DNA from 4 places in the Hoeflea sp. 108 genome. Region 1 is predicted to be linked to each of the others. Evidence: predicted binding sites of a transcription regulator. Region 1 holds the regulator's gene; each other region holds the start of a gene.
The links. Region 1 encodes PhoB, which activates phosphate uptake and scavenging genes when phosphate is short. Its sites were predicted from a motif close to TGTCATNNANCTGTCAT; they were not measured.

Region 2: a site for PhoB is predicted at 1,274-1,290, ahead of B015_RS30690 (glycerophosphodiester phosphodiesterase family protein). Genes of this name have one in related genera too.
Region 3: a site for PhoB is predicted at 1,484-1,500, ahead of phnN (phosphonate metabolism protein/1,5-bisphosphokinase (PRPP-forming) PhnN). Genes of this name have one in related genera too.
Region 4: a site for PhoB is predicted at 1,666-1,682, ahead of B015_RS0109980 (DUF1868 domain-containing protein). Genes of this name have one in related genera too.

The regions. Positions count from the first base shown of each region.
Region 1 covers NZ_KB890024.1:4,379,534-4,382,715, reverse strand. Annotated here, with positions in the region: gene pstB (phosphate ABC transporter ATP-binding protein PstB) at 1-334, shown strand, start outside; gene phoU (phosphate signaling complex protein PhoU) at 373-1,074, shown strand; gene phoB (phosphate regulon transcriptional regulator PhoB) at 1,172-1,861, shown strand; gene B015_RS0121705 (ROK family protein) at 2,384-3,182, opposite strand, start outside.
Region 2 covers NZ_KB890024.1:1,906,633-1,909,814, reverse strand. Annotated here, with positions in the region: gene B015_RS0109175 (hypothetical protein) at 1-136, shown strand, start outside; gene B015_RS30690 (glycerophosphodiester phosphodiesterase family protein) at 146-1,213, opposite strand; gene speB (agmatinase) at 1,403-2,359, shown strand; gene argC (N-acetyl-gamma-glutamyl-phosphate reductase) at 2,447-3,182, shown strand, end outside.
Region 3 covers NZ_KB890024.1:98,501-101,682, reverse strand. Annotated here, with positions in the region: gene B015_RS0100450 (DUF1513 domain-containing protein) at 1-742, shown strand, start outside; gene phnN (phosphonate metabolism protein/1,5-bisphosphokinase (PRPP-forming) PhnN) at 780-1,409, opposite strand; gene B015_RS0100440 (peptide chain release factor 3) at 1,587-3,170, opposite strand.
Region 4 covers NZ_KB890024.1:2,048,049-2,051,230, reverse strand. Annotated here, with positions in the region: gene B015_RS0109990 (GGDEF domain-containing protein) at 1-62, shown strand, start outside; gene B015_RS0109985 (RidA family protein) at 377-856, opposite strand; gene B015_RS0109980 (DUF1868 domain-containing protein) at 906-1,619, opposite strand; gene B015_RS30715 (LysR family transcriptional regulator) at 1,737-2,570, opposite strand; gene B015_RS0109970 (iron ABC transporter permease) at 2,744-3,182, shown strand, end outside.

The DNA of each region.
Region 1 (3,182 bases):
GCACGAGCCGGGCACCGGTCTGTCGGGTGGCCAGCAGCAGCGCCTGTGCATTGCCCGCGCCATTGCGGTTTCGCCCGAGGTCATCCTGATGGACGAGCCATGTTCGGCACTCGATCCGATCGCCACCGCCAAGGTGGAGGAACTGATCGACGAATTGCGCGAGAACTACACCATCGTCATCGTCACCCACTCGATGCAGCAGGCGGCGCGCGTGTCGCAGCGGACGGCGATGTTCCACCTCGGCTACCTCGTTGAGGAGGGGCCGACGGACAAGATGTTCACCAATCCAGACGACAAGCGGACGCAGGACTACATCACCGGCCGCTTCGGCTGAGTGATCGTCGCGTACAGTAAGCAGACGAGGAAACGATCATGGGCGATCATACAGTCCGGTCCTTCGACGAAGAACTCAAGCATGTCGACCAGCTCATCCGCGACATGGGCGATCTCGCCGGTTCGATGGTCGCGGGCGCCATCCGGGCATTGCTGTCGTCCGACCAGGCGATGGCCCAGAACGTGATCGCCGACGACGCGATCATGGACGCCAAGCAGCGTGAGCTCGACAACGCAGCCATCACGCTGATCGCCAAGCGCCAGCCGATGGCGCAGGATCTGCGCGCCGTGGTCGGCGCCATCCGCATGGCTGGCGATCTCGAGCGCATCGGCGATCTTGCCAAGAACATAGCCAAGCGCGTCGGCGCCGTCGGCCAGATGCCGACGCCGCGCAACCTGGCGCACTCGATCGATGCCATGTCGCAGCTGGTGCTGGGACAGGTGCGTGGCGTGGTCGACCTCTATGTGGCGCGTCAGCCGGAAGGCCTGAAAGGCCTGCGCATCGACGACCAGAAGATCGACATCCAGTACAATGCCGTGTTCCGCGAACTCCTGACCTACATGATGGAAGATCCGCGCAACATCACGGCCTGCACCCATCTGCTGTTCTGCGCCAAGAACCTCGAACGCATCGGCGACCATGTGACCAATATCGCCGAGAACGCCTATTTCGTGGTGACCGGCGAGCAGCTTCCGCTCAATCGGCCCAAGGTCGACGAAACCACGACGGTTTCGAACTGAGAACTTCCGCACCGCATGCGTTTGGCGCGGGGGCGCTGCATAGGTTAAACCAGCGCATGGTCCTGATCGGGCCGTGCGCAAGGACAAGGTACAGGCGATGATCGCTCCAAAGGTCATGGTCGTTGAAGACGAAGAGCCGCTGGGCGTGCTGCTTCGCTACAATCTCGAATCCGAAGGCTATCAGGTCGAGGTCGTCACCCGTGGCGACGAGGCCGAAATCCGTCTGCAGGAAAACGTTCCCGACCTGCTGGTGCTCGACTGGATGGTGCCCGCATTGTCCGGCATCGAGCTGTGCCGCAGGCTGAGGATGCGCCCGGAGACCGAGCGGCTGCCGATCATCATGCTGACGGCACGCGGCGAGGAAAGCGACCGGGTGCGCGGGTTGTCGACCGGTGCCGACGACTATCTGGTGAAGCCGTTCTCGACGCCTGAGTTCATGGCGCGGGTGAAGGCTCTGCTGCGCAGGGCCAAGCCCGAGGTGCTGTCGTCCATCCTCAAGGTCGGCGACATCCTGCTCGACCGCGAGTCGCACCGGGTCTACCGCAAGAAGAGCGAGATCAAGCTCGGGCCGACAGAGTTCCGCCTGCTCGAGTTCATGATGCGGCATCCGGGCCGCGTGTTCTCGCGCAGCCAGTTGCTCGACAATGTCTGGGGCGAGACGATCTATATCGACGAACGCACCGTGGACGTGCATGTCGGGCGCCTGCGCAAGGCGGTCAACAACGGCCGCATGCCCGACGTGATCCGCACCATCCGCGGTGCCGGCTACGCCATCCGCGAGGATTAGGCGCCCGGCCGGCGAGACAGTTAAATTTGGCTCGCCGGCTTATCGAACATGATCAGACGTTCGCGCAGCGGGCGGTCAGCGCCATCCGCCATATGGCAACCGCCCGTGATACGGCGTATTGCGGCAATGGCCGTATGGGCCGCGCCAATAGCCCGGAGGGCACCCGTAAGCGTGACGTGCACGGTGTACGACACGCCCATAGCGGCATCCGCCATATGGCCCTCGCCAGCCTCCCGCCCCGCAGCCCTGGGCAATGGGAATGACCATTGCCGAATCTCCCGCGACAAGCGGCATGGGGTTCGGGGTGGCTGATGCTGAAAACGATGAGGCACACAAAAGGCCTACGCCGGCCAGGATGTTACGCAGCAGACTGGTCATCGCAACGTCTCCGAAACGGACGACACGTCGGTTCCAGGGTTGGTTCCGCCTCTTTGCCAGGCTGGGCCTTTCAAGGGCGGTCGCGGACTGTCGTCTAGCACGGCAGTATGGTCGCGGCGATCGTCTTAATTGCGACGGCCGAAATCAAATGTCCTTGAGCGGAATGTCTGCCTCGGCCCGCCGCGGCACCGAGCCCGCCGCAAAGACTTCCTCGTCGACATAGAGCAGGGCGCGCATGGTGCAGCCTTCGCGGATCAGGGGGACCTCGTTCGGCTCGGTGTCGAAAGAGATCGCCTTGGAGTGCGTGCCGCCGGCCGTCTTGGCGATGGCCGAGCGCACATACGGCTCCATGATGTCGAAGGCGGTGGCGCCGACACCGACGAAGGCGAGGGGGGCGGGGTCGAACAGCGCGAACATCGAGCCGAGGCCGAAACCGATTGCCTCGCCCGCCTTGCGGAAGGCCTCGCGCTCGGGGCCGTCATGGTCGCGCGCGGCGTCGGCGAGCGCCTTGATGTCCTCGTCGGAGAGGTCGGCCAGCGGCTCGGCGTTTTCGTCGCCGAGCCGGGCGTTGCGCCAGATCGCATAATTGCCGGCATAGGCCTCGATGCAGCCGCGGCGGCCGCAGCGGCACAACGCTCCGTCGGGGCGGTGGACCATATGGCCGAACTCGGCGCCCGACGATTGCGTGCCGGTGAACAACTCGCCCTTGATGACCAGGCCCATGCCAATGCCGTGGGAAAGCAGGATGGCGATAAAGTCGTCGCGATAGCGCGCCGGGTCGCGCCAGTGCAGGGCCTCGGCGATCATGTTGCAGTCGTTTTCGACGGTCACCGTCACACCGAATTCGCGCTCGAGCCTGTCGGCGAACTGGATGTCGTCATGTGGGGTAATCGGCGACCACAGGAGCTTGCGGGCGCCGGCATCCGTGGTGCCCTGGATGGCC
Region 2 (3,182 bases), 2.5 Mb from region 1:
AGGCGCCGACGAGCACAAAGCTGCCAAGAAGGCAGACAACCACTGCCGCAAGCAGGGCAAGCGACTGCTCAAGGAAGGTGGGTCGAAGTACTCGCTCAAGGAGAGGCGCAAGAACCTCCGGCAATCGGCTGAGTAACGCAGGCCGTCAGTTGGTCGGCGGCAGCACCGCCTGCCCCACAACCGAGGCGACCGGCTCCTCGATATCGGAGTAAGGCACACGATAGCCGTTGGCGGCCAGCCAATTGATGGCAGCGCGGGGCTCGTCGGTCTGGATCATGGTGGCACCACGCTCCGCCCAGAAGCCGAAGACCTCGCTTGGAAAGCCTGCCGCCACCGCCAGTTCATCGCCGCGACCGCCGGAGAGATAGCCACCGGGCTTGTTGACGATGGCGTGCGTGTCGACCCAGATGTGCCAGTTGCCGCGGACGGACGCGGCCTTCACGCGCGCCGAAAACAACGGGCCGCCGGTGTCCGTCATACCAACTGCGTCACCGCGCCAGGCGATCATCTCCACGGCGCTGGCGGCGAAGGCCTTGCCAGCCGCCTCGACGAAGGCGGGATCGCGCACGGCATCGTCGGCCATGACCGGCATGAACTGAAAGCCATTTCCCACCTTAGCCATGATCGCCTTGACGGAGGCGACCCGCTCGGCGTTCCAGAGGTTGGCCTTGACCACCACCTGCGCTTCCATGGCCATGGCGCGCGCCAGCGCCACCATGTCGACCAGGTCGGCGGTTTCGAGCTTGTTGTCGAGATTGACCAGGATCTTGCCTTTGGCGACCGCCAGATACTCCTGCAGCGTCGGCACCGGCTCGGCGGTGACAGCTCCGGTGCCTTCGACGACGAGGCGGCATTTCCTCAGTTCAGCCATCCTGTAGGCGAGCACCTCGCCCTTACAATCGGTGGTGCGGTCGAGCCAGCTGTCATGCATGACGACCAGTTCGCCGTCGCTTGAACGCCTGATGTCGATCTCGACCATCTCGGCGCCCAGCGAGATCGCGTCGCGCAAGGCGGCAATCGAGTTCTCGGCGAAGCGGCGTTTGCCGTCCTGCAGGCCGCCGGCCCTGTGGGCCACAACCATGACGTGGTCGCGCCACTGGTTGGCATTTTCGAAGCGCTCGAGAATCTGGTCGACGCGAGTGTCGGCATGGCCCGGTGTCGCCAGCCCCAAGGTCAGCAAGAACGAGACTACGCCTGCCAGAACTGCCCGCATGGGAATCGCTCCATCGCTGAAGATGCCGGAAACGACCTAGGCGGCGGCGATGACACGGGCGTGAAAGGCGCATGACAGGGGGATGAATGCGGGCTGTCACATGCTTTTCGCCATGGGGCTGGCATGTTGGGCCGGGCTTCTGTAGTTCTTGCGCCTCGAAATTGCGAAAGCCGAGAAAGGAGATTGCCCATGCCCTCTTCGTCGATCGATCACGCCTTCACCGCGCGAACCCAGAAGGGGCGCTCGGGTGATCCGACCTATGCAGGGGCATTGTCCTTCATGCGCCGCAAATATTCGAAGAACGTTGCTGGGGCCGACGCGGTCGTCTGGGGTATCCCCTTCGACGCAGCCGTTACCAACCGGCCGGGCGCGCGTTTCGGCCCGCAGGCCATCCGCCGCGCCTCGGCGATCTTCGACTGCGACCCGCAATACCCGTTCAACCGCGACCTGTTCGAAGACCTCTCGGTCATCGACTATGGCGATTGCCTGCTCGACAGCGGCAACCACCAGAAGACGCCTGGCGCCATCGAGCGCGAGGCCGCCAAGATCCTGAAGTCCGGCGCTTTCCTGCTGACGCTCGGCGGCGACCATTTCGTCACCTGGCCGGTCCTGAAGGCGCATGCGGCGATCCACGGCCCCATGGCGCTCGTGCAGTTCGACGCTCATCAGGACACCTGGCCTGACGACGGCAAGCGCATCGACCACGGCTCGTTCGTGGCGCGCGCGGTCAAGGACGGCATCATCGATCCCGACCGCTCTATCCAGATCGGCATCCGCACGCACGCGCCCGACGATTGCGGCATCAAGATCCTCTACGGCCACGATGTCGAGGAGATGCGCGCCGCCGACATCGCCTATGCCATCGTCGAACGCACTGGCGGCCGGAAGACCTACGTGACCTTCGACATCGACTGCCTCGACCCGGCCTATGCGCCCGGAACCGGCACGCCCGTGGCGGGCGGCCCATCCTCGGCCAAGATCCTCTCGGTGCTGCGCCAGCTGAACCAGATCGATATTGTCGGCGCCGACATCGTCGAGGTTGCACCGGCCTACGACCATGCCGATATTACGGCCATCGCCGGCTCGACTGTCGCCATGCACTATCTTGGCCTGCTGGCCGAAAAGAAGGCACGCGAAAGCGCCTGACAAAGCGATTCAACTGGTTCGGACAATGAGTCCGAATTTGGCCACAAGCCTCTGACACTGCTTATTTTTCGACGGAACGACAGGCACATGAAACCGAAAATCTTCATCGACGGCGAACACGGCACGACAGGTCTTCAGATCAGGGCGCTGCTTGCCGGACGAAACGACCTCGAAGTGATTTCGGTGCCTGTCGAGCGCCGCAAGGACCTGGCCGCGCGCAAGGAATTCCTCAACGCCGCCGACGTCGCGATCCTGTGCCTGCCTGACGATGCGGCCAAGGAGAGCGTGGCCTTGATCGAAAACGACACCACGCGCGTGATCGACGCATCCACGGCCCATCGCGTCGCCGAAGGCTGGACCTACGGCTTCCCCGAGATGGACGCTGCGCAGATGAAGGCGATCGCCGTCTCCAAGCGTGTCGCCAATCCCGGCTGCTGGCCACAGGGCCCGATCGCCGGCCTGCGCCCGCTGATTTCGGCCGGCCTGCTGCCGGCCGACTTGCCCGTCAGCGTCAGCGGCATTTCGGGCTATTCCGGCGGTGGCCGGCAGATGATCGAGGATTACGAAGCGCAGGGCGAGGAGTCGCCCGAGTTCCTGCCCTATGGGCTGATGCTCAAGCACAAGCACGTGCCGGAGCTGCGCGCCTACGCCAAGCTGGCGCATGACCCGATCATGCAGCCGGCCGTCGGCAACTTCGCCCAGGGCATGATCACCGTGGTGCCGCTGCAGCTCGGCCGCCTCGCCAAGGTGCCGACAGGTGCACAGATGCACGCAGCGCTGGCCGATCACTATGCCGGCCTGAAGGGCGGTGTGGTCGAGGTCG
Region 3 (3,182 bases), 4.3 Mb from region 1:
TGGCGTGTTCTCGCCCGACGGGGCGCTGCTCTATGTGACCGAGAACGATTTCGACAACGCGGCCGGCATGGTCGGCGTCTATGACGCCCGCGACGGCTTCCGCCGCACCGGCGAATTCCCGACCCATGGCGTCGGCCCGCACGAACTGATCCTGCTCGGCGACGGCAGGACACTTGCCATCTGCAATGGCGGCATCGAGACCCACCCGGATTTTGGTCGCGCCAAACTCAACATCCCGACCATGAAGCCGTCCTTCGTGCTGGTCGACCGCGTATCCGGCGACCTCCTCGAAAAGCACGAATTGCCCGAGAAGCTGCACCAGCTGTCGATCCGGCACATGGACATCGACGCCGAGGGCACCGTCTGGTTCGGCTGCCAGCACGAGGGTCCGGCGAGCGAAAGGCCACTTCTGGTCGGCCGTGCCAGGCGCGGCGAGGAACTTTCCATGCTGGAGATGCCAGACGACATCCTCGGCGGCTTCCGCAACTATATCGGCTCAGTGGCGGCAAACCGCGACGCCGGGCTGGTTGCCGTCTCGTCGCCGGAAGGCAACGCATGGGCGATGATCGAGGCGAAGACCGGCAAGGTGATGGCCAAGAACGATCTGGTCGAGGTCTGCGGGCTTGCGCCCGACCGCGACGGCTTTCTAGCTACAACCGGCGGCGGCCTCATCGTCGCCCCCGACGGCGAGCAGGCAGAGCGTCCAGACTATGTCTGGGACAACCACATGCTGCGCATCTGACTTGCAATAAACGTAAGCAATACCTTACGCAATCAAGTCAGACGAGCCCGGAGACATCCGAATAGGCGACGGCCTTGCGCAGCACGGCGAGGAACTTCTCGCCGGCGATCTCGGGTGAGCCGGAATTGTCGATCTGCACATGGCCCGGGCCGCTGAGGTCGTGCGCCACGGTGCGGGCAAGGCGCGCCAGCACCTCGCCCCGCGATTCCCGTCCGCGTGCGGCGAGCCGCGTCGCGAGAATGTCGGGCGATGCCGATATCTCGACCACAGCGACATTGGCGTAACGGTCGCGCAGCGCCGGAATGATGCCGCGCGAGGTGTTGGCAACGACGACATGGCCGTTGGAAATGGCTTCGTCGACGGCAGCCGGGATGCCGTAGCGCAGGCCGTGCGCCTCCCACGACAGCGCAAAGGCGCCGGCGGCTTCAGCCTCGACGAAGGCAGCGTCTTCAAGCGTGTCATGATCTTCGGTGGCGCCGTCGCTGTTGCGCGTGATGACGCGGCGGGCGAACTCGACATGGTCGTCATCGGTCAGGCGGTCGCGCACATAGGCAATCAGCGTGTCCTTGCCGGCGCCGCTCGGCCCGACCACGGCGACAAACACGCCGTTGCGCACAGGAGAGCCCACCCGGGTCAATTCACGCTCGATCAATGCTGAAACCATCATGCGACGTCATTTCCTCCAAATAGCAGAGCCCCCGCCCTGCCGGCCAGCGCCGGCTAGGGAGTTAAGCGATTTGCATGACGGAATGACGAAAGCCTTGCGACGGAACGGCAACAGGGTGCCGCCGGCCCGCGCGTCGACCCGAAATCAGCTCTATCCCGGAAGGCGCGGGAGCATGGACTACGTGCGGACCTGATAGTCCTTGATCGCGGCGAAACGAATCATCTTCCAGCGCTCGGCCTCGTAGTTGAGCGAGAACTCGTGCTGGGCGAGATAGACCGGATCGTTGTCGAGATCGCGGGCGATGTCGCCGCGATGGCTTTCAACGAAGCGCTGCAGGTCGGCCTTGTCGTCGGCGCTGATCCAGCGGCAAACGGAGAAGCGCGACATCTCGAAGTCGACGGGCAGTGTGTACTCGACGTTGAGACGCTCCTTGAGCACATCGATCTGCAGCGCGCCGACGACGCCGACGATGGCCGGCGAGCCATCTTCGGGCTGGAACAGCTGCACCACGCCTTCCTCGGCCATCTGCTGCAGCGCTTCCTTGAGCTTCTTGGCCTTCATCGCGTCGCCTAGACGGACGCGGCGCAGGATTTCGGGCGCGAAGTTGGGCACGCCTCGGAACAGGATGTCCTCGCCCTCGGTCAGCGTGTCGCCGATGCGCAGCGTGCCGTGGTTGGGGATGCCGACGACGTCGCCGGCATAGGCTTCGTCGGCGGTGATGCGCGAGCGGGCGAAGAAGAACTGCGGCGCCGACAGACTCATCTGCTTGCCGGTGCGCACCAGCTTGGCCTTCATGCCGCGCTTGAGCTCGCCCGAGCAGACGCGGACAAAGGCGATACGGTCGCGGTGATTGGGATCCATGTTGGCCTGGATCTTGAAGACGAACGACGTCATCTTCTCTTCCGTCGCCTCGACCTTGCGAGTGTCGGCTTCCTGGGCGCGCGGCGCCGGACCGAAATCGCCCAGAGCCTCGATCAGGTCGCGGACGCCGAAATTCCTGAGCGCCGAGCCGAAATAGACAGGCGTCAGATGGCCTTCGCGGAAGGCCTGGAGGTCGAACGGCCGGCAGGCCTCGCGCGCCAGCTCCAGCTCCTCGATGAAGGCTGGGCGGTCGTTGTCGGGCAGAAGGCCGGCGGCGCGGTTGGAATCCGGGCCATGCACCGGCGTCCGCTCCTTCTCATCGTCGCCGTGGCGCACGGCGTTCTCGGCGAGGTGGTAGGTGCCGGAGAAGGTCTTGCCCTGGCCGATCGGCCAGGTGATCGGAGCGGTGTCGAGCGCCAGCTTCTCTTCGATCTCGTCGAGGATCTCGAAGGTGTTGCGGGCCTCGCGGTCCATCTTGTTGACGAAGGTAATGATCGGGATGTCGCGCAGGCGGCAGACCTCGAACAGCTTCAGCGTGCGTGGCTCGATACCCTTGGCGGCGTCGATGACCATGACCGCGCTGTCGACAGCCGACAGCGTGCGATAGGTGTCGTCGGCGAAGTCCTCGTGGCCGGGCGTGTCGAGCAGGTTGAAGACGTTGTCGCCATATTCGAAGGTCATCACCGAGGTGACGACCGAGATGCCGCGCTCACGCTCGATCTTCATCCAGTCCGAGCGCGTCTGGATCTTGTCCTTCTTGGCCTTGACCTCGCCGGCGAGCTGGATCGCGCCGCCGAACAGCAGCAGCTTTTCGGTCAGCGTCGTCTTGCCGGCGTCAGGGTGCGCGATGATCGCGAAAGTACGGCGGCGCGCCACCGCCTTTTCGATGTCTTCAGCCATTTTCAGGAATCC
Region 4 (3,182 bases), 2.3 Mb from region 1:
TGATGGAAGCGGAGCGAGTGTTTCCTGGCCCGGCAGATGTTTTGTCCAGGCTAAGGCATTAGCATGACCACCCCTTGAGACAGCGGACAGCATCACTGACACAACCTTGGTTGCGTCGCCATCCAGGGAGATCGTCACGAGCCGTGGACGGTGGAGGCACTGACCGCCACGTCCTCCAAGGAGCAAGTCCCGGCACTCCTGCACGACAGGCGAACGCCCCGCACCTTCGTCATCCCCGGGCAAAGCAGGCGCGCGGCGACGTCGTGGAAACCCTCGGATCCATGCCGTCACAAAGGCACTCGTGCCCGATCCACCAGTTTTCCCGCGCGGTCGGTGGGCCTCACGCCGTCACGGCCGCAGCGGCCTGGCAGTTCCTCTACCGGGATGCGACTGCAGTGATTTCAACGCCGAGATCAGGATAAGCGAGCCTGGACTCGACCGTTGCCCTCGCCGGAGCTTCTCCGGGGATGACCCATCGATCCCAAGCTTCGTTCATCAGGTCGAAGTTCGACATATCCGCCAGATAAATCTGCACCATGGCGAGGTTCCTCTTCGTCACCCCGGCCTGAGCCAGCGTCTCATCGAGTAACTGAAGGACCTCTTCCGTCTGTTCGCGAACCGACTGGCCTCGCGTCTTCTCTGCAGTGTGGCCAGCGACGAAAATCAGGTTCCCAACGACGACAGCGTCGCTCCACCTGGTATCGGGGTTTATTCTTTCTAGCATCTGTTCATCCTTTGTCGCTTCTTCGCCGGATGGCTTTGAGAGCCCCGCCGGCGACAGCCTATGTTTGATAGGCCGCCCGAGAGCAAGAGACGATAACCACCACCGTCGAACCGCAAACAGCAGAGAGGCCATTCGAGGCGCCACGCTCGCGGCCGAGCCATTGCCTCGGCAAACGCATAGGCTATTCAAACACCAGCAGTTCGCAAAAATGGTTCATGTCCTCGAACGAGCAGAAGGCCGGCGGGTCGAGTTCAAGGATCGGCATCTTCCGCCTGATATCTCCGGCAACCTCGTCCAGCATGACCTGCCAGCGCGGCAGCGCGTCGTTGTCCAGCCAGTCGATGGCGTAGGCGAAGGTGATGTGGAACGGATAGTCGTCATGATCTGGATGGCGGTAACCGAGCAGGTCTGCGAGTGCGTCGCGCCAGGCGCGCATTGCCTTGCGGTCACGCTCGCTCGCGCCATCGACCAGCAGGCCAGACGGCCGCGCATGCGTCACCTCGACCTGGAATGGCTCGAAGACGGGCAGCGTCTCCAGCCGCTCGGCCATGATGTCGGTCATCTCGTCGACCGGCGCGTCGAGAGCGATGCCCTCAGGCCAGAAGCCGGGCTTACGGCGATACTCGATGATGCCCTGGAACAGCGTCATGTGCAAACTGGTGATCGGCGTGAAAACGAATTGCTGGGCTTCGGGCATGGCGAGATATTTGTCGCGCGCCTCGACCAGTATCTCCTGCGTCAACGACCCCTTCGTCACGTGGCAGACAATGGTGTTGCCGGGCTCGGGCAGGAAGCCGCCGGTCCTGAGGTAGCGCGTGCCGAGATGCGGCGGCGGGGCCGCATTGCGCCCCCCGGAATAGGCAAGCAGTTCAGGGGAAAGGGAAACTGTGCGCATCGCTGACGGTCCGTGGTTCAAGCTCCACTTGCCCTAGCGCCCAACCGCGACCGCCGGATGACAGCCCGGCCACTTCCCGACGCCACGCCGCCAGATTCGAAGAAAAGCGGAAACACACTAGGCGCGATACAGCCACGACATGAACTGCGTTCCAAGCAGGCACGGCTTGTCTGCGGACACCGTATAAGCGCCCACCAGTGCCGAAATTGCCGGGCACAGCGCCACCAGCCTTCCGCCTGCCAGCTCGTCCTCGACGAAAGCGGGATTGGCCTGCCCGACGCCCAGCCCCGACAGGCAGGCGTCGATCGCGGCCTCGTCGGTATCGAAGGTCATCGCCCCGGCACGCGGGTGGAACGCCACGCCCGCGGCCGCGCACCATCGCTGCCATGACCAGGCGTCCGCGGTGTCGAGCAATACCGGCATGCCCAAAAGCGTGTCGACGTCCAAAACGGCAGCCCTTTCGCCCAGGAGCCGCGGCGAGCAGACGGCGATTGTCCGGTCGAGCAGGACCGCGCCTTCGAACGAAGACATGTCCGTCCCACGCCGGTAGCCGATGGTCAGGTCGGCCACCTCGTTTCCCGGCTTCTGCTGCGAACGGAACGACAGGTCGGCTTCGGGACAGTCCTGTCGGAACGAGGCGATCCGAGGAATGAGCCAGCGCTGGGTCAGCGTGATCGGTGCCTGGACGACAAGCCCCCTGCGGCGCGGGGCAATCTCGCGCATGCCCGTCTCGACCAGCGCCAGCGCCTCCCTGGCACGCGCCAGGAAGCGCTGTCCGCTCTCGGTCAGCGCGATCGCGTTGTGGCTCCGCTGGAACAAAGGCGTGCCCAGCCCCTCCTCCAGCGTCTTGATCTGGCGGCTGACCGCGCTCGGAGTGAGGCAGAGCTCCTCCGAAGCGAGTGTCAGGCTGCCTGTGCGGGCGACCGCGACGAAGGCCGGCAGCGTGTTCAAAGACGGGAATCTGGAAGGACCTGCTTGAGTTATTTGCATGCCGGCTTGCGAAGTTTTCGATTGCAGATCGGGGTTGTCTGGGCAATTTGCCATAAAACTTGAATATTGTCCTCATCAATAAACGATCCATCAATGCACGCGATGTGCCGTCACCACGAAACCGACCGGGCGTCATGACGTCGCTGGCAGCAGCAGCCGTTGCAAGGGATGTTGCCGGGCGCGGCCGCCTCGGCCTGGCAAGCCTTCTCCTCGCCGGCATGGTCGTTCTCGTCGGTCTGGCCTTCGCTGGACTGTTCGTCGGCGGCGTGCAGACCCCGGTCCGCGCTGTCGTCGACGCCCTGCTCGGAACCGCAAGTGGGCCGGAAGCGGCAATCCTGTGGAAGCTGCGTATTCCGCGCGAGTTGCTGGCGATGCTGGCGGGTGCGGCCTTGGCGTGCTCGGGCGTGGTCATGCAAGGCGTTTCGCGCAACGCGCTCGCCTCCCCCGACCTCACCGGCGTGCTGACCGGCGCGAGCTTTGCCATCGTCGTATTCTACGTCTTCGCGCCTTCGGTTCCCGCCGTCGTCCACCCGTTCATCGGCCTGGCCGGAGGCCTGCTTGCAGGCGGAACAA